DNA from 4 places in the Rhizobium sp. YS-1r genome. Region 1 is predicted to be linked to each of the others. Evidence: riboswitches for the same ligand, from Rfam matches in the RefSeq annotation. Region 1 holds a riboswitch; each other region holds the start of a gene.

Region 1 (4,946 bases):
TGGAAACGATAAAGGGATAGATGACCGGCAGGCCCCCGGTCACGATCTCTGGAAAGCAATCTTTCGACAGGGCAACCGTCTTGCCCGGCAACCATTCCAACGTACCATGGGCGCCGACATGCACGATCGCATGCGCGCCGAGCGTCTCGCGCATCCACTGGCCAAAGGCCACCAGCGCATGGCGTGGCGGCAGATCCGGGTCGTGATAATCGGCCCGGCGGTCTGCGTTGCGGCCGCGATCCGGTGCCAGCGCTACGGTGATATTGCCGAAAGTCGCTGCACGGAAACGGAAGGCGCCATCCCCAAGCTCCGCGTCGGGCGGCCCCCAGGCGGTTTCTGCGCCCGGAGCCGGGTGATAAGCGGAGAGCGGATAAGAACCGGCTTCCCGGTTTAGCAAGTCAAGAAGGTCTCGCGCGGTCACCGGTATGTCGGGGATGGAATAGCCGGCTATCGAAAGCTCGCGCAGCATGGACAGCACGCTTTGCGGCACGTCCAGCCCGACGGCATAGCCTGTGCGGCCGGGCGCACTCGGATAGTCCGGCATCAGGATGACGATCTTGCGGGCGGATCGCGGCGTAGATTTCAGGCGCAGGAAAGCGGCAATGCGCTCGGCGACCTGCTCGACCCGGTCCGGCTCCGGCCGGCTAAGAAGGTTGGCGGAATCGCTGCCGGCCTTGAAAGAGATCGCGCCGGCCAATATGCGCCCGTCGAGTTCCGGCAGGACCACATGCATGGCGAGGTCTGCGGGATTGAGACCGCGGCGGCTTTCCGCCCAGCCTTCACGCCGTGTCGTAGCGATGACGACCTGGAACACCGGCACGCCGGTGCGATCGAAGATCGTCTCACCGCTGTCGCTCGCGCCGCTGGCAAAAGCGGTGGTGGCAATGATCGCCGCAGGTTCGAGATCTGCGATCGCTTGTTCAACGAAGTTTATCGCCTCGACATCCTTCAACCCGCTGACGAAGATCGGGATCGGCGCGAAACCGCGTTCAAGCAGCGCTTCGAACAGCGCATCGATCGGTGCGGTGTCGTTCGCGAACAATATGGAGCGGTAGAAGAGGACCGGCAGTCGCAGGGCGTCTGGCGAGAAATCCGCGAGCAGATCGTCCACTCCGACGATTCCGCTGCCTGGCCTGTAATAGCCCATCTTCGACATCGGTGCGGCTTGCGGCAGGACCTCCTGCTCGTCATTCGCCAGCGCGGCCAAACGCTTTGCAAGCAGACGCATATTGCCCGGTCCGCCCTCGCGGAAACAGGCAAGAAAGCCGGCAAGCACCTCTTCGGAAACGGTCGAGGCAGCAGCGAGTCTTTCATCGCGGATACTGCATTCGCCGGGCAGAAGCGCGAGCGCGGTCTTCTTGAACCGCGCCAGCCGCGAAATCTCTTCGACACCATATGACCAGCGATCATAGCCGCCAAGGATGCGCACGAGAATAACTTTGGCATGTGCCGCCGTCTTTTCGATCCAAAGATCGACAGACATGGGATGCCTGAGATCAGCGAGATTGGTCAATCGCAGGGTCGGCTGACCTTGGCCCCATGCGGCGGAAATGCCGTTCAGATCGCTGCCAGAAAAGGACAGCACCACCACATCGGCCGGCGACTGGTTCAGGTCAACCGGTTCGATCAGGTCGTCGAGCGACGACGATGTGGTGGCGAGTATGTGCATCCTTCTCTCTGAGTTTCTGTTTTCTCTCGGCAATTGCCAACGGAAAACCGCTTCACACTTTTCCTGCTATCACGCGGCCAGCATCCTTTCGATCGCGGCGCGGTCGATGCCCTTTTCGCCGATTACGACAAGGCGGCTTATCCGCGCCTCACCGGGCGCCCAGGCTCGGTCGAAATAGTGGTTTACGCGCGATCCTACCGCCTGAACCTGCAGGCGCATCGGTTTGTTCGCGACTTCCACGAAGCCTTTTATGCGCAGTACGTTCTCCGCCTCCGCCGTCGCGGAAATGCGGGCAGCCAATTCGTCAGCATCGGAAACAGCCGGGAGATCGACGACAAAGCTGTCGAAATCATCATGATCGTGGTCGCGTTCGTCGTCGTGATGGGTCTTGCGGTTTTCGATATCGTCCTCGACGGCGAGGCCAAGTCCGATCAGCACGGCCGGATCGATCGCGCCATTGGCAGCCGAGACGATCTTCACGGCACGCGGCAGATGGGCGGCGACGCGGTCCCGGGCGGTAGCAAGGCCCGCAGCATCGAGGAGATCACTCTTGGTCAGCACGATCATGTCGGCGCAGGCGACCTGATCCTCGAACACTTCCTCGACCGGATCGTCGTGGTCGATGGAGCCGTCCGCCTGGCGCTGCGCCTCCAGCGCTTCATGGTCATCGGCAACGCGGCCTTCGGCCAGTGCCACACCATCCACAACGGCGACAACGCCGTCCACCGTGACACGTGCCTTGACGGCCGGCCACTGAAAAGCCTGAACGAGCGGCTTCGGCAGCGCAAGGCCGGAGGTTTCGATCAGGATGTGGTCGACGCGCGGTTCGCGTGAAAGAATCTGATCGATCGCCGGTACGAAGTCATCCGCCACGGTGCAGCAGATGCAGCCGTTGGCAAGCTCGATGACGTTGTCTTCCGGGCAGCTCTCGATGCCGCAGCCCTTCAGTATCTCGCCGTCGATGCCGACATCGCCAAATTCGTTGACGATGATCGCCAGCCGCTTGCCGTCAAGCTTCGCGATCAGGTTGCGGATCAGCGTGGTCTTTCCGGCCCCCAGGAACCCGGTGACGACGGTGCAGGGAACGCGGTCGAAGCTGACGCTCATGATGGCATGTCCTCGTGATGATGAAAGGGTGGGATACGGGCCGTCAACCCCTTGCCGCGCAGACATGTCGGGCGGCCGCGTAGAGGAAGGAAACCGCGCTCGTCCTCGGCCAGCATCATCGCGCCGGTGACGATGTCCTCGACATTGTCGAGGGACAGATGGCCGAAGACATAGGACCAACCGTTGCGGTGATTGAAGGCGGCGCTGGGGCTTTTTTCGCAATTGGCAAGGCAGGTGACGGGCTTGACCGCGAGCGGCTTGCCGTCCGCTGCTTCACGTAGCGCTGCGATCAACGCGATGCCCGGCCGAACGTCGCCGTCGGACACATCACGGCAATTGGTACAGACGAAAATCGTCACATCTGCCGGATCATCTGGTCGGTGGTCACTCATCGGTCAGCCGCGTTCCCGCCGGGGTCGAAACAATCGGGGCGCGGAGCAGAGGGCTGAAACCGCCTGCGGTGATCGAGAACTTCCTCCGGAGCACCCCGCCCGGTGAAGCAAAAACATCAGATGGCAGGTCTCCTGGCTTGCGGGTCACCGCCATTTGCCTGCCTTCCCGGTTTCCCAGTGGCTTATAGGCAATGGCTCACCGCTTACAGTTGCGGGGGCAGCCGCGGCATTGATCGCGAAAGGGATCTCACCGCATTCTCTCTTAGCCCTCCCCGTTGCCGGAAAGGGACCATCTCTTTTCAAGTAAGCCCGGTCGCATGCTTATGTCAATGCGTCGCAAAGGCGATTGCCGTGAGGCCGATTTCGTCTATAGTGAGCCAGCCTATGGTGCCCCGAAAGGGTATTTGAGGGAATGCGGTGCGACGGATCTGCTGTCAAACCCGCGGCTGCCCCCGCAACTGTAAGCGGAAAGTCTTCGTCCATGATGCCACTGGAGCAATCCGGGAAGGCGGGCGCAAGATGCCTGATCCGCGAGCCAGGAGACCTGCCAGAGGCGAGGAAAAACTTCAACGGCCCTCGGGTGGAGGGCGAAAGGACAAGGCAATGGCAACGAAAACCGCTTCGACGGCAGTCGGTATTTCCTCCTCGAAGATCATCCCGCTCAGCATGACGGCCCTGCTGGGGCTTTTCGTCGTCGGTTTCGTCGGCTTCTCGCATATGGAAGTCGTGCACAATGCCGCGCACGATTCGCGTCATTCCTTCGCTTTCCCCTGCCACTGAGGGGAGTTTCCCATGTCGTTGTTTCGTAACATCGTCTTCACGGCGGTGATCGCCGGGCTGTTGTCCGGACTGCTGCTCACCGTCATGCAGAGCTTTTCCACTGTCCCGCTGATCCTGCAAGCGGAGAGCTACGAGAATGCCGGCGGCGGAGAGGTCGGCCACAGCCACAGCCATGAGGCCGCTCCCGCCGGCAATGCCGCAGCGCCTGCGGACCATCATCACGACGAAGAAGCATGGATGCCGGCAGACGGTTTCGAGCGCTTCATTTATACGGCCGCCGCCGACATGCTGGCCGCGATCGGTTTCGGTCTTATTCTGATCGCGGTTTCAGAAGCCCAGGGCGGTCTCAAAGGCTGGCGCAGCGGACTGATGTTCGGTATTGCCGGCTTCCTGACCGTCAGCTTGGCTCCAGGGCTCGGCCTCCCCCCGGAACTTCCGGGCATGCCGGCTGCTGAGCTTGGTCCCCGTCAGGTCTGGTGGATTTCGACCGCAGTCTGCACTGCAGCGGGCCTTGGCCTCCTCGCCTATACGCGCTCAGCCGTATTCGCCGCGCTGGCGATCGTTCTGCTGATCGCGCCACATATCGTCGGCGCGCCGCTGCCGCCCGGGCATGAAACGGCTGTGCCGCTGGAACTCTACGCCCGCTTCGTGAATGCTGTCTACGCCACGAACCTGGTATTCTGGGCTGTACTCGGTGCGTTGGCCGGGATGATCCGCGAACGCTTCCGTGCAGGGGAAGAGATCACGGCGCGGTCTGATGGGGAGTTCGTATCGCGGTGAAGGAGATCGACGAGGCATCGGTCGAACGTCATCGCGCCAAGATGGTGAACCGCAAGGCAGTGCAGGACAAGGAAGTCGCCGGGAAGACCGTCGAAAAGGGGCTTCTCATCGTCCATACCGGTCCCGGCAAGGGAAAATCCACCGCCGCCTTCGGCCTGGCTTTGCGTATGCTCGGCAACAATCGCCGGGTCGGCGTCGTGCAGTTCATCAAGGGTGCC
Region 2 (4,946 bases), on a different contig from region 1:
ACATGCGGATCCGCGCTTTTCTGGCAGGCCGACGGGGTGGATCAGATTTCGATCATGGCCGGTGCATTCGATCAGCCGAGCGGGCTTGTCATGGGTGAACACATCTATTGCGCCGATAAGGGGGATTTTTACGACATTCCCGAGGATGGCGTACCCCATCATCCCGGCGGTAGGCCCACATCTGCTTGAAACGTCATAAAAATTTTCCCTGGAGCACGTTGCCGCCATCTTCGGCCGGCGCTAAATCCTGACCATGACCCAGGACATCAGCCAGACCCTCCGCATCGCCATAGCCCAGCTCAATCCGACCGTCGGCGATGTCGTCGGCAATCTGGCGCTCGCCCGTGAAGCACGTCGGGACGCCGCCCGCAACGGGGCCGACCTTGTTCTCTTCACCGAACTCTTTATTGCCGGTTATCCTCCGGAGGACCTCGTGGTGAAGCCGGCCTTTCTGAAAACCTGCCTGGATGCCGTCGAACAGCTTGCGGCCGATACGGCCGACGGCGGGCCGGGCGTCGTCATCGGCTTTCCACGCCAGGGCAGGGAGGGCCGGCACAATTCGATCGCCGTGCTCGATGGCGGCAGGGTGATAGCCATCCGCGACAAGGTGGACTTGCCGAACTACGGCGAGTTCGATGAAAAGCGCGTCTTCATTGCCGGCGAAATGCCGGGGCCGGTGAATTTCCGCGGCGTCAGGCTCGGCGTTCCGATCTGCGAGGATATCTGGGGTGAACTCGGCGTCTGCGAGACTTTGTCGGAAAGCGGCGCGGAGATCCTGCTCGTGCCGAACGGCTCGCCCTATTATCGCGGCAAGATGGATATCCGCCATCAGGTGGTGCTGAAACAGGTCATCGAGACCGGCCTGCCGATGATCTATGCTGCGCAAGTCGGCGGCCAGGACGAACTGGTCTTCGACGGCGCGAGTTTTGCCTTCAATGCGGACAAGACACTTGCCTTCCAGATGGACCAATTCCAACCGGCGGTGACGGTGACGGAATGGAACAGGGTCCACGATACCTGGCGCTGCACCGATGGGCCGATGGCGCGCATCCCGGAAAAGGAGGAAGCGGATTACCGCGCCTGCCTGCTCGGCTTCCGCGATTATGTCAACAAGAACGGCTTCAAATCCGTGATCCTCGGCCTGTCCGGCGGCATCGACTCGGCATTGTGCGCGGCCATCGCCGTCGATGCACTGGGTGCGGAGCGGGTGCGCAGCGTGATGCTGCCTTACCGCTACACCTCCGAGGAGTCGCTGAAGGATGCCGCCGATTGCGCCCGTGCGCTCGGCTGCCGCTACGATATTGTGCCGATCGCCGAGCCCGTCGAGGGTTTTTCGTCGGCGCTCTCGGAGCTTTTCGATGGCACGGACGAGGGCGTTACCGAAGAGAACCTGCAGAGCCGGGCGCGCGGCACCATTCTCATGGCGATCTCCAACAAGTTCGGTTCGATGGTGGTGACGACCGGCAACAAGTCGGAAATGTCGGTGGGTTACGCGACGCTCTACGGCGACATGAACGGCGGCTTCAATCCGATCAAGGATCTCTACAAGATGCAGGTTTATGCGCTTGCTGCCTGGCGCAACCAGCACCTGCCGCCGGATGCGCTTGGACCGTCGGGCGCAGTGATCCCGAAGAATATCCTCTCCAAGGCGCCGTCGGCGGAACTCAGGCCTGATCAGACGGACCAGGATTCGTTGCCGTCTTATCCCGTCCTCGACGACATTCTCGAATGCCTGGTGGAGATGGAAATGGGCACGGAGGAGATCGTCTCGCGCGGCCACGACATCACGACCGTCCACCGCATCGAGCATCTGCTTTATCTGGCCGAATACAAGCGGCGGCAATCGGCGCCAGGCGTCAAGATCACCAGGAAGAATTTCGGCCGCGATCGGCGTTATCCGATCACCAACCGGTTCCGGGACCGATAGGTGACCGATCATTTGACCGGGTGAGACGGGAAGATCGGGCGGCTCCACTTGAAACGCTGATCATGGCTTGGCATAACGCCTCCGTCAGGTGCCTGCCTTGCGCAGGAGAATCGGGAATCCGGTGGGAAACCGGAACGTGCCCAACGCTGTGAGGCGGACGCTTGGCCGCAATTCGAAAGCCACTGGAATTTCCGGGAAGGCGGCGGCAGGGGCGGATGAAGCCAAGTCAGAAGACCGGCCTGGCAAGATAGATCGAACCGCGCGGACGGCGGCGAGGTTTCTTGATGCTCCTGCGCGTTCGCGCAGGCGGCGTCAGCATTGTTGGGGATAGACGATGCAACCCGATCCTTTTGCGCATGCCTTGATATCTGCAGGCGAATTTCCGGAACGCGACCGCGCTGCGGTCTATCGCGTGATCGAAACCCGCCGCGACGTGCGCGACCAGTTTCTGCCGGACCCGCTTCCGGACGACCTCGTGATGCGGCTGCTCGGCGCCGCACATTCGGCGCCCTCGGTGGGGTTCATGCAGCCATGGAATTTCATCCTCGTGCGGGATCCCGAGATACGCCAGGCGGCATGGAGTGCCTTTTCGCGAGCCAATGATGAGGCGGCGGAAATGTTTCCGGAGGAGCGCCGCGACATATACCGAAGCCTGAAGCTCGAAGGCATCCGCAAGGCGCCGCTGTCGATCTGCGTGACCTGCGATCCGGATCGCGCCGGGCCGGTCGTCATCGGCCGTACCCATAATCCGCGCATGGACGTCTATTCGACCGTCTGCGCCGTGCAGAACCTGTGGCTTGCCGCCCGCGCCGAAGGGGTCGGCGTCGGCTGGGTGAGCATCTTTCATGAGGAGGATCTGCGCGCGCTGCTCGGCATCCCCGAAAGGATCAGGATCGTCGCCTGGCTGTGCGTCGGCTACGTCGATCAGCTTTATCGGGAGCCGGAACTGGCGGTGAAGGGCTGGCGCGAGCGGCTACCGCTCGAAGATCTGGTTTTCACCGATCGATGGGGCGAGTGCTGACGGCTACTGCTGCGGCTGCGGCCCGCTGGATTTCGGATGGGCGAGGTCTATACTTTCCTCAGGCAGGAATGTCGGTCCGACCATACGTACCTTCTTGTTCGGATCGTAGGGACGTTCCGGCCCCGGCAGGTTCGGCTGGGCGGCAGCCGCCTGCGGCTGTTTGACACGCAGATCGATGATGCCGGAGTAGGGCTCCTCCTTCGGCAACTCGATACCCTGCAGCTTCATTCTCTCCTTGCGGTCCTCTTCCATATCGGAAGGAATGCAGTTGTTGGAGCGGATTGCAGCCAGGATCGCACCGCGCTCGCCGGAGGAGCGAACCAGTTGCCGGGCATTGTCTCTTTCCGCAACAAGCGCGTCGCGGCTTTGCTCCATGGCATCGAGCGTCTGCCGCATCTGATCGCAGACTTCGCCCTTCGGGCCGCCGAGGACAACGACACTGCCCGTGCCGCAGCCCGCCCGGCGCATCTCGATCCTGAGCCCGCGGATTTCGCTGTTCTGGTCGCTGAGTTCCCGCGCATAGCGCCGTATCTCGGCCGTGTTGCCGATGATCTGCGGTGCGTTGTTGAGCTGCCGATAAAGGGCTGCACAGGTCGCGATATCCCGCGCGGAGGCCACGGCGGGAACAAGCAGCAGCGGGGCGATCATCAGGCCGCAAAGGCGCATGAGGTGTTGTCCGGCTCTCTCCAATCACATGATCGCATCATGGAGCAAGCCGGTTGATAATATCATAAAATCGGCTGCCCAACGATTATTATTTAATTATCATATGGTTATATATAAAATTTAAAGTTGAATCTCCAGATTGGGTTGCGATGCTTCCACCACCGCGAGCGCAGCCATGTTCACGACGCCGCGCGAGGTGACCGAGGGCGACAGGATATGCACCGGCATGGCGGCGCCGAGCAGGACCGGGCCGACATGCAGCGCGTCGGTCATGTTCCGCACGACGCCGAGCGAGATGTTCGCCGCATCGAGGTTCGGGAAGATCAGCAGGTTGGCGTCACCAGTCAGTGAACTGTTCGGCATAGCACGCTTGCGCACCGTTTCGGAAAGCGCCGAACCGGCCTGCATTTCGCCGTCCACTTCCAGGCCAGGAGCCTGTTCGCGCACCAGCTTCAGGGCACTGCGCATCTTCTGGGCGCTTTCGGAATCCCGTGAGCCGAAGTTCGAATGGCAGATCAGCGCTGCCTTCGGGAGGATGCCGAAGCGGCGGACTTCCTCGGCCGCCAGGATGGTGATCTCGGCGATCTCCTGCGCCGACGGATTGTAGTTGACGAACGTATCGGCGAGGAAGAGCGCGCCGCGCTGAGAGATCACGAGGCTGAGCCCCGAGAAGGCGCAGACGCCCGGACGCCGGCCGATGATCTGGTCGACGTCCTTCAGGTGCCGGTCATAACCGCCCTCGACGCCACAGATCAGCGCATCGGCTTCGCCGCGTTTCACCGACAATAAACCGATCACCGTATTGTTGGTGCGCACGATGGTGCGGGCGCTTTCCGGGTTGATGCCCTTGCGGCCGACCAGGGCGAAATAATCGTCAACATAATCGCGGTAGCGCGGATCGTCTTCCGGATTGACCACGGCGAAATCGACATTCGGGCGGATGCGGATGCCGAAACGCTTGAGCCGGGCTTCGATCACCGACGGGCGGCCGATCAGGATCGGCGTTGCCGTCTTTTCCTCCAAGAGCACCTGGGCTGCCCGCAGCACGCGTTCGTCCTCGCCTTCGGCAAAGATGACTCGCTTCCTTTCGGCCGTCTTGGCGGCGTTGAAGATCGGCTTCATCACGAAGCCGGAGCGCCAGACGAAACGGTTCAGCTGGTCGAGATAGGCATCGAAATCTTGGATCGGCCTCGACGCGACGCCGCTTTCAGCGGCAGCTCTGGCGACGGCCGGCGCGATGCGCAGGATGAGGCGTGGATCGAAGGGCGAGGGGATCAGGTAATCCGGACCGAAGACCGGCGTATCGCCGGAATAGGCGCGTGCGGCAACGTC
Region 3 (4,946 bases), on a different contig from region 1:
CGGGCCAACGTTCACATAGTCCTTGGCATTTTTCGTCTGGCTCCAATTGGATCCCGTGACGACAACGATATCCGGATTGGAAGCAACAACCTGTTCGGCATTGATGGAGCCCGTGTAGCCAGGCAGGAAATCGGAGCCGAGATTGTGGCCGCCGGCCCAATCCACCATCAGGCCGAAATTGTCCGGGCCGAACGTGCCGCAGCACTCCACGAGTCCGGCAGCGCGGTACATGAAGACGTTGGGTTTCGGCGGATTGGCCGCCTTGAGCTTTTCAGTGACGCGCGCCATCTGCTCCTTCCAGTAGGCGGCGATGGCTTCGGCACGGTCCTCGTGGCCAAGGATCTTGCCGAGAATCTTCAGACTCGGTTCCGTATTGTCGAGAATGTGTTCGCGGAAGTCGATATAGACGATCTTCACGCCTATGCCGTTCAGCATATCCTCGAGTTTGACTTCGTCGGCGGCCTGCTTGTTGCCAATCGGGAGCAGCACGACATCGGGATTGAGCTTGACGACCGTCTCGGTCTGTAGCGTGCCATCCGTCAGGTTGCCGAGGAAGGGAAGTTCCTTGCCCTTCGGGAACTTCGTGACATAGGTGTTGAAGCCGTCCTTGTCGGTCGTCCACAGGTCGTTACGCCAGCCGACGACCTTTGCGAAGGGATCCTCCTTTTCGATCGGCGCCACGGCGTAGAGCATGCGGCCTTCACCCAGGATGACGCGCTCGACCGGCTTGTCGAAGGCTACTTCGCGGCCAGCCACGTCCTTCACCGTGAAGGATTGTGCCATTGCAGGCGAGGCCAGAAGGCCTCCAAGCACAACCGCAGTTGCTGCAGACAACTTCATGAAATTCATCTGGAAACTCCCCCGATGACTGATAATGTCAACAGGCATAAGAATTATGACTTTTGGAATCAAGTTTTATGTTTTAGAGCTTTTCCAAAGTGCTGATGTGCAGGGGTGGCTGTGATGAACCTGATGAACACCAATTACTCTATCCGCGATGAAATTCGTGATTTCTGGTCGGAAAGGGCTGCAACGTTCGACGAGAGCGTCGGCCATGAAATCTTCTCCGAAGAGGAGCGGAGAGGATGGCTACGGTTGATCAGGAAGCATCTGGGCGAAGGAGAAGGCCGGGCGGCACTCGATCTCGCCTGCGGCACGGCGGTCATCTCGCACCTGATGAACAACGTTGGCTTCAGGGTGACGGGCCTCGACTGGTCGGATGCGATGCTGGCGCAGGCGCGCGCCAAGGCGAAGACGCGAGGCGCGGATATCCGTTTCGTCTCGGGCGACGCGGAAAACACGATGGAGCCGAAGGAGAGCTACGACGCCATCACCAACCGCCACCTGGTCTGGACGCTGGTCGATCCGCCGGCGGCTTTCCGCGAATGGCTCTCCGTCCTGAAGCCAGGGGGGAAGGTCCTGATCGTCGACGGAAACATGGGCAAGGAAACCTGGGTCAAGAGCCTTCAGAAGTTCTGGGCGAAAATGACAGGCAAGCAGCTTGTGAGCCACATGGCGCCAGAGATGATGGCACGGCATCAAAGCATCCGATCACGGGTCTACTTCTCCGAACGAATGCCGGCGGAAGCGATTGTGGATTTGCTGCGTCAAGCCGGTTTCGAGGACATTGTCGTCGATCGCAAGCTGTTCGACATCCACTGGGCGCAAGCCCGCAAGATGCCCTTCCTGCGCGGGCTCGAGCGCATGGTGCAGGATCGGTATGCGATTTGCGCGACCAAGCCAAAGTAGCCTTCCCTCCTGATATTTCATCGGCATTTTGCTGCGCTCCGGCTCTGAAACAAAAAAAGACGGCTGAGATTGAAAGCCGCTGGACAGGTGAGCATCCTTTGCATATGTAATGATATTACATTACATAAATGCCGACATCGGGAGAAGCCAATGGCTCGCTCACAATCATTCGCCACTTGACTGCGATCTCGAGTGGTCTTTATCTGGCGAGTGACGGTTCCCCGAGTTCAATGCGAAGGGATGAAATGGGAACACGGTGCGGAGACCCGAAGGGGATCCAAGACCGTGGCTGCCCCCGCAACTGTAAGCGGATTGCCGTCCATCCTCGTGGCGCCGAAAGGTGCCATGCCACTGCGCAGCCCGGCGCGGGAAGGCAGATGGACGACAGATATCCGCAAGCCAGGAGACCTGCCGTCGAATATCGATCCATCGTCACGGGCGGGGATGCCCGGAACAGGAGCAGGACATGACTATCATCCGCGCCTTTTGGCGCCCTGGCACTTCGTATCCCCCAAATCTCGACGATTATTCCGTTGATCGGGCTGCCTCACGGGCATTCTGAGCCTCACCACCGTCCGGCACGCGGGCTTGCCGCCGGCGTTCACGTCACATTTCGGGGAAACACGATGCATATCTTTCTGAAACGGCCGTTGCATGTTGGCCTCGGCGCCTTCTCCTTGATCGCCTCCGGCCTGTTCCACAGCGCCGCTGCGGCGGAAACCAGCTATCCTCTCACGCTCGAAAATTGCGGCCGGCAGGTCACCTTCGAGAAGGCACCGTCGCGTACGGTCTCGATCGGTCAGAGCAGCACCGAAATCCTTTATCTCCTGGGGCTGGCGAACAAGGTGGTCGGTACGGCGCTTTGGGTCGGACCGGTCCTCAAAGGCTATGAGGATGTGAATACGAAGATCGAACGGCTTGCAGACAACGAGCCTAGCTTCGAAAGCGTGCTCGGCAAGAAACCGGACATCGTTGCCGTTCAGTTCCAGTGGCAGGTCGGGCCCGAGGGCGTGGTCGCCAAGCCCGAGCAGTTCGAGGAACTTGGTATTCCGGTCTACACGTCGCCATCCGATTGCATCGGCAAGGAAAATTCCGCCGCCAGCGACGGCATCCGCCATCAGGTCTTCACCATGGAACTCGTCTATCGAGAAGTCCGCGATCTCGCGAAGATCTACAACGTCCAGGACAAGGGCGAGGAGGTCGTGGCCGACCTGAAGCGGCGCGAGGAGGCTGCCCGCGCCAAGGTCGCCCCGGCGGAAGGCAAGCTTTCCGCCGTCTTCTGGTTCTCCAGCGCCCAGCAGGATTCTGATCCCTATATGGCAGGTGAGAATGGCGCGCCCGGCTATATCATGTCGGCTCTCGGCATCGAGAACATCATAAAGACCGATGACGAGTGGCCGACGATCGGCTGGGAAACCATCGCCAAGGCCAATCCGACCATGATCGTGGCGGGCGCCATGGAGCGGCGGCGTTATCCGCTGGACAGTATCGAAGCCAAGCACAAGTTCCTTGAGATGGATCCCGTCGCAAGCCTGATGCCGGCCGTGAAGAACGGTCATGTCTTCGACATGGATGCACAGGCGATGAACCCGACGATCCGCACCATCGAAGGCATCGAGGCGTTGGCCGATGCCATCGCCGCTGCCGGCCTTGCGAAGTGACCCTCCAAGTGGGCCGGGCGATATCCTCAATCGGACGAATGGGCGCGGTTTTCCTTGCGCTCGTCGTCCTTGTCGCCGCGCTTTGGCTGGGTGCGGCGATCGGTGAGACAGCGATCCCGCTCGAGGTGGTCGCCAAGACGGTCGCTAACCGGCTATGGGATGCGGGTTATCCGCTGGAACCGATCGACGAAGGCATTGTCTGGAGCTATCGGTTAAGCCGCGCCGTAGTCGCAGCCTGCTGCGGCGCCTCACTCGCTTTATCCGGCGTCGTGCTGCAATCGCTGCTGCGCAATCCGCTGGCCGATCCCTATATCCTTGGCATATCGGCCGGGGCTTCCACCGGTGCTGTCGGCGTGGCGATCCTGGGAGTTGGTGCGGGCCTCCTGACACTGCCGATGGGAGCCTTCATTGGTGCCCTCGTCGCTTTCGCGCTTGTCGGCCTTTTGGCCGCCAAGGCGGGCAGGGGTACGGCCGCCATCATCCTTGCCGGCGTCGCGGGTTCGCAGCTCTTCAACGCGCTCACCTCCTTTATCGTCACCAAGGCGGCGACCGCCGAGCAGGCGCGCGGCATCATGTTCTGGCTGCTCGGCAATCTTTCCGGCGTCCGTTGGCCGGATGCCTGGCTCGCCATTCCTGCGGCTCTATTCGGCCTCGCGGTCTGCCTCTGGCATGCCCGGTCGCTTGATGCTTTCACCTTCGGCGCGGAATCGGCCGCTTCGCTCGGCATTTCGGTTCGCCGGACCTATCTCACGCTGGTCGGCATATCCGCGATGATGACCGCGATCATGGTTTCCATCGTCGGGTCGATCGGCTTCGTCGGGCTGGTCATCCCGCATGCGGCGCGCATGCTGGTTGGGGTCCGCCATGGCGTGCTCCTGCCGGCGGCGGCGCTGATCGGCGCCGCCTTCATGATTGTGGCGGATATCCTGTCGCGCATTTTGATTCCGGGCCAGGTTCTGCCAATCGGCGTGATCACCGCGCTCATCGGAGCGCCGGCCTTCGCCTTGATTCTCGGACAGAGGAGAGGCCGCGCATGATGCTTTCAGCCAGGAATGTTTCATGGGCAGCCGGAGGCGCCGAAATCCTGCGCGATGTCTCGCTTGACGTGCGGTCAGGCGAATTTCTCGGCATCATCGGCCCGAACGGTTCGGGAAAGACGAGCCTGATGGCGCTGCTTGCCGGCATCCGCAAGCCGAAGTCGGGCGAAGTCCTGCTGGACGGTGTGCCGATCGGCACGCTCGGGCGGCGTGAGGTTGCCCGGCGGTTGGCGCTGGTGGAGCAGCAGGCGGAGACCGGCGAGCGGATTACCGCCCGGCAGGCGGTCGAACTTGGACGCACGCCCTATCTAGAGCCGCTGTCGCCCTGGTCGCCGGAGGACGACACGATCGTAGAGGCGGCGCTTCAAAACGTCGATATGCTCCACCTGTCCAGCCGGTTGTGGCACACGCTTTCCGGCGGCGAACGCCAGCGCCTGCATATCGGCCGCGCGCTCGCACAACATCCGCGAATCCTACTTCTCGATGAGCCCACCAACCA
Region 4 (4,946 bases), on a different contig from region 1:
GGCGTGTCGGTGCTTGCTGCCTGGTGGCTGCTGAGGCGCACCGGTATTCTCTGACCCGATCAAATGAAAAGCCCGCCCGGCTTGTGCCGGACGGGCCTTCAAAGCTACGCCTGATGATAGGCCTCAGTAATAAGGCGAATAGCAGGGCTGACGCGGGCCGTTATAGGGCTGGAACGTGTTGGAATAGGAATCGTAAGAACGATAGCGGGCGGAACACCATTCATAGTGACGCGGATTGAGGCCACCGCTATAGGACGGCGCCGGAGCCACGTAGCGCGGCTGCGAGGCAATGGCACCGCCGATGATTGCGCCGGCGCCAAACGCCGCCAACGGGAACCAATAGCCGTTGTAGTAACGATGGTGTGGCCGGCGGTCGCGATAACCACGATAGCCATTGTAATAACCGTCTCGGTAGCCATTCCTATACGCGTCGCGGCGCCAGTGACGGCGCTCCCACCGATCATGGCGATCCCGGTATTGTACCTGGGTCACATCCGACCTTTCCGTAACCGCGGCCGGCGCCGCGGGAAGCGGCATAGCCTGAGCCGGCATCAGGGAGCCAGCCAGAACGGCGACGGAAATACCAGCGGCGGCGATCTTCCTGAACAGCGTCATATCAAGTCTCCATACCCTGTTGTTATCTTTTCTTTCAATTCTCTGCGCCAAGCAGCGTCTCTTATATCAGACGGCTGAACTTCACAGCGACCCTAGGGAATTCATCCTGAATGCGCGATTAACGCTTCCGACAGAAAACCCGGCCCGGGCCGCGTGCCCGAACCGGGTTCCATATCCAGCCCCGGAAAGCTTCACCGATATGGCGAAATGCATTGTGCGCGCACGCCAACGCGCGGCACGTAGGTATTGTCGTACGCACGATAGGTGCGATAGCGGCTCTCGCACCAGGCGACATGCCGGCTGGAATAACCGGCGCGATCGTTTGCAATCGCCCCGCCGATGATCGCCCCCGTGGCAAAGGCTGCCAGCGGGAACCAGAAGCCGTTGTGATAGCGATAACCCGGCCGGCGGTCACGATAACCGCGATGGCCGTTGTACCAGCCATAACGGTCGCGGTCACGATGCCAATCGCGACGATCTCGATATTGGACCTGCGTTATGGTGGTCGAGGTTGAAATGCCGGAGATCGGCTGCGTCTGGAAAGCCTGAGCGGGCGTAAGGCTCGTGAGCGCTACGGCAAAGGCTGCCGCAACCGTGGTCAAACGCAAACGAATGGCATTCATCCTGATGTTTCCCTGTGGTTAATTTCACTTGGGAACAACGCGGATGCGGAAGCTTGGTTCCTCGGGAACCCGGACCCAGGCCGATCACGAACGAGCGATCTGCCCGCCGGCAGGAATGTCACGCCACGATCGAAAGCTTCGCCTGCTCATCCCCCTGCAGGCGGTTGACCATGAAGTTCGAATACCACTCGACGAACTGCATGACGCCGCCCTCGTGGACCGCCGAGTAAGGCCCCGGCTCATAGGCCGGCGAGCGGATGCCGAAGGCGTTCTCCTCGACGATCTGACGGTCCTGATCGTTGGTCATGTTCCACACATGCGTCAGTTCTTCGAGATCGTAATCGACGCCTTCGACCGCATCCTTATGGACCAGCCATTTGGTGGTGACCGCCGTTTCCTCCGGGCCGAGCGGCGTGACGCGGAAGGAGATCGCGTGGTCGCCCAGCATATGGTTCCAGGTGGTCGGATAGTGGAAAAGCAACATGGTGCCGATGCCGTCGATCGTCACGCCGTCTGAAAGCTGGCGGACGACGGCCTTCCTCCCCGACATGGTGTAGCTTTCAGCGCCTTCGATCAACGGCATGCGGGCGACGCGGAACTGGCCATCCGGAGATATCCGGAACTCGCTCGGCAGATTGGCCGCCTCGCAGCGCCGCCAGTGTTCGGTGATGACGGGATCGTCAATGGCGCCGGCCACACCGCTGACGGTCGGCGCTTCCGGGAACGTGCGGCAGAGCTCCGGGTGATTGCCGACACAATGATAGCACTCGCGGTTGTTTTCCCAGACGAGTTTCCAGTTGCCCTTTTCGATGATCGTCGACTGATGGGCGACCTTGGCTTCCGAAAGGCGATGCGGCGCCATGTAGGGCTCGATTGCCGCGCGGACGGGTGCGAAGTCCGGCGCCTCGTTGGCGAGGCAGATGAAGATATAGCCAGCAACGCTTTCGCAATGGACCTTCTTCAAGCCGAACTGGCTCTTGTCGAAATCCTGGCCCATCTGGCGGGCGGCCATCAGCGAGCCGTCGAGCTCGTAGGTCCACTGGTGGTAAGGACAGACGAGGCGGACTGCCGAACCGCTCTCCTTGGTGCAGACCCGGCTGCCGCGATGGCGGCAGGTATTGTGAAGCGCCCGGATCCGGCCGTCGCGACCGCGCACGATGACGACCGGATAGTCTCCGATCTGCAGCGTGAAATAGCTTCCGGCCTTCGGCAGTTCGCAATCGTGGCCGACGAACAGCCAGTCACGGTACCAGATCATTTCGAGGTCGAGCTTGTAATAGTCCGGGTCGGTATAGAAGGCCTGTTCGAGGCTGAAGCCTTCACGGCGGTTCTTCAATTGCCGCAGGACCTGACTGCGAATTTTCATCTTGCCTTCCTCGTCAATGCTGCCTTCAAGCGGCCTGCGAAAAGGACATGGAAAAGCCAGCCGGCCTCAGCCTGCCAGTCTCCTTGTCCGAACGCCCGCCGCGATCGGTCAAAATCTCGTTCACTTCAGGCTGGTTTCCGGGCTCAGGAGCTGCCCCTTGCGGGACCGGCCTGGCGCCTTCCCGGGCAGCCTTTGCGGCTCTTTCCCAGTGGCTTCCGCCAGGCCTTCGAGCTCCACCACCGTTGCGGGGGCAGCGCCGGGCTTCGACCGGCTTCCCAATTCTCCGCCCCTCCCTAGCGGGACGGCACCTTGAGCTTGAGGCGGATATAACCATCCTCCAAACTTGCCGCATAGATGACATTGCGACATCGGCAACCGCATTGACGACGGCCTTTCTCAAGCCTCGCGAAAGGGAAACTCGTCATTAAGAGTTGAATCCTAAAATCCCGGCCTCAATGGGAGCGGCGCCATCGTGCAGGCAAAGGCAAAGATCCGCTACTTCGAAGCTCCTCCGCCGGCTCCTCCTGTTCCGGCGGCGACAAAAACGACCGTGCATTCGGAATTTCTGCGGACCGGGCGCATCACACGCTACAAGCCAATCTGGGCACCGGAGGAACGCCGTTATCTCAGTTACACCGAGGTCGCGGAACGCACAGGCAAGCGATTGGAGGCCGCAGGCGAAAAAAGCCACGAGCGGATCAACGCCTTCCACCGCTCAATCCAGTTCCCTAAGGTCATCTTCCATCGCACGCTCGATGACCGTCCGCATCTCGGCTATTGCCACGTGACGGCCGCCCGGACTCTCCTCGCGTCTCGCGTGCCGGTGCGCTGGTCTTTCTACATCGCCAATTTCTTCTCTGAGATCGGTGAGGATGAAGAGAAATTCTTCGAGCGCATCAGCCATATGAATGCGCGTATGTATTTCGCGGTCGCGATCGAAAGCGAGCCTGGCCAGCCTTTTCGGATCAACCGCTCGATCCGCAGGAACGGGCTCCTGTTCAGGACCGACGATCCGATGGAGGCGATCAAGAACGTGCTGATGCTCGGTGCTTCAAGCGAAGCGCTTCGCGAAATCATCAAAAAGCTTTGACGGCGGACGAGTCCGCGTTATTGACGGCGGACATGACAGCCGAAATCATAGACATCACCACGGATCGCGAAAAGGCGCTCGAGCGCGCCTGTGCCGTCCTGGCAGACGGTTTTCCTGTCGCGATCCCGACCGAGACGGTTTACGGACTTGCGGCAGACGCCACCAATCCCGCCGCTATCACCCGAATCTACGAGACCAAGGGTCGGCCGCGTTTCAACCCGCTGATCTGCCACATGTCCGACCTCGCCATGGCCGAGCGCTATGCGGTCTTCGACCCCGTCTCGGAAAAGCTTGCCGAGACCTTCTGGCCCGGACCGCTGACGCTGATCCTGCCGTTGAGGCCCGAAAGCGGCATCCACTCGCTGGCGACGGCCGGGCTCGACACGGTCGGCATCCGTCTGCCGAAAGGTTTTGCCGCCGACCTCATCCGCGCCTATGGCAAACCGCTCGCCGCCCCCAGCGCCAATACGTCCGGCGGAGTGAGTCCGACAAGCGCCCGACATGTGGCGGACGACCTGGGCGACAAATTGAAGCTCGTCATCGACGGCGGCGCAGCACCGGTCGGCGTTGAATCGACCATCCTCCGCGTCGAAGGTGGCGCACTCCGGCTGCTGCGGCCCGGTGGGGTTGCCGCAGAGGAAATAGAAACGGCAACGGGGCTGACCGTCATCCGGCCTGAAGGTCCCGCAGCGATCATCGAGGCGCCCGGCATGCTTGCCTCCCACTATGCGCCGGGTGCGAGCGTGCGGCTCAACGCCGATCATGTCGAGCCGGGCGAGGTGTTGATCCGCCTCGGCGCGGTTCCGGTGAAGGGAATCGAACAGGCCGCTGCAATTTTCGACCTCAGTCCCTCCGGCGATCTTGCCGAGGCGGCCGCAAATCTGTTCGATTACCTGAAGCGCGCCGATGCGACCGGTGCCACCCGTATCGCCGTCACACCCATTCCGGGTCACGGTCTCGGCGAGGCGATCAACGACCGGCTGGCCCGCGCCGCAGCGCCGCGGAAATAAGAGGAGACGCCGATGGACATTTCGGGACCCAAACCAGAGCTTCTCGACCGCTTTGCGGCGATCGTCGGCGAAAACCATGTGCTGCGCGACCAGCAAGACCTCGCGCCGCATCTCATCGAGGGCCGTGGACTTTACCAAGGCTCCTCGCCAATGCTGCTCAAGCCGGGCTCCACGCAGGAGGTTTCGGCAGTCCTCAAGCTTGCAAGCGAAACCGGCACGCCGATCGTGCCGCAGACCGGCAA

Evidence for each region. A riboswitch is a leader RNA that binds a small molecule or an ion and turns the genes downstream of it on or off. The one in region 1 is predicted to bind cobalamin.
Region 2: it holds a riboswitch for cobalamin, as region 1 does, so the genes downstream of both, bluB (5,6-dimethylbenzimidazole synthase) here and JL39_RS19300 (DUF1636 domain-containing protein) in region 1, are expected to answer to the same signal.
Region 3: it holds a riboswitch for cobalamin, as region 1 does, so the genes downstream of both, JL39_RS24600 (ABC transporter substrate-binding protein) here and JL39_RS19300 (DUF1636 domain-containing protein) in region 1, are expected to answer to the same signal.
Region 4: it holds a riboswitch for cobalamin, as region 1 does, so the genes downstream of both, JL39_RS27360 (aromatic ring-hydroxylating dioxygenase subunit alpha) here and JL39_RS19300 (DUF1636 domain-containing protein) in region 1, are expected to answer to the same signal.

Annotation. Positions count from the first base shown of each region.
Region 1 is NZ_JPYQ01000025.1:185,157-190,102, forward strand. It holds gene cobN (cobaltochelatase subunit CobN) at 1-1,669, opposite strand, end outside; gene cobW (cobalamin biosynthesis protein CobW) at 1,739-2,776, opposite strand; gene JL39_RS19300 (DUF1636 domain-containing protein) at 2,773-3,168, opposite strand; cobalamin riboswitch at 3,273-3,477, opposite strand; cobalamin riboswitch at 3,537-3,735, shown strand; gene JL39_RS19305 (CbtB-domain containing protein) at 3,772-3,948, shown strand; gene JL39_RS19310 (CbtA family protein) at 3,961-4,728, shown strand; gene cobO (cob(I)yrinic acid a,c-diamide adenosyltransferase) at 4,725-4,946, shown strand, end outside.
Region 2 is NZ_JPYQ01000032.1:187,288-192,233, forward strand. It holds gene JL39_RS21070 (GFA family protein) at 1-189, shown strand, start outside; gene JL39_RS21075 (NAD+ synthase) at 254-1,927, shown strand; cobalamin riboswitch at 1,997-2,185, shown strand; gene bluB (5,6-dimethylbenzimidazole synthase) at 2,262-2,948, shown strand; gene JL39_RS21085 (hypothetical protein) at 2,952-3,614, opposite strand; gene JL39_RS21090 (NADP-dependent malic enzyme) at 3,735-4,946, opposite strand, start outside.
Region 3 is NZ_JPYQ01000055.1:382,805-387,750, forward strand. It holds gene JL39_RS24590 (ABC transporter substrate-binding protein) at 1-849, opposite strand, end outside; gene JL39_RS24595 (methyltransferase domain-containing protein) at 964-1,749, shown strand; cobalamin riboswitch at 1,947-2,180, shown strand; gene JL39_RS24600 (ABC transporter substrate-binding protein) at 2,376-3,410, shown strand; gene JL39_RS24605 (iron ABC transporter permease) at 3,449-4,447, shown strand; gene JL39_RS24610 (ABC transporter ATP-binding protein) at 4,444-4,946, shown strand, end outside.
Region 4 is NZ_JPYQ01000056.1:359,555-364,500, forward strand. It holds gene JL39_RS27345 (transporter) at 1-54, shown strand, start outside; gene JL39_RS27350 (BA14K family protein) at 124-615, opposite strand; gene JL39_RS27355 (BA14K family protein) at 807-1,238, opposite strand; gene JL39_RS27360 (aromatic ring-hydroxylating dioxygenase subunit alpha) at 1,357-2,604, opposite strand; cobalamin riboswitch at 2,715-2,931, opposite strand; gene JL39_RS27365 (DUF6656 family protein) at 3,077-3,694, shown strand; gene JL39_RS27370 (L-threonylcarbamoyladenylate synthase) at 3,727-4,704, shown strand; gene JL39_RS27375 (FAD-binding oxidoreductase) at 4,717-4,946, shown strand, end outside.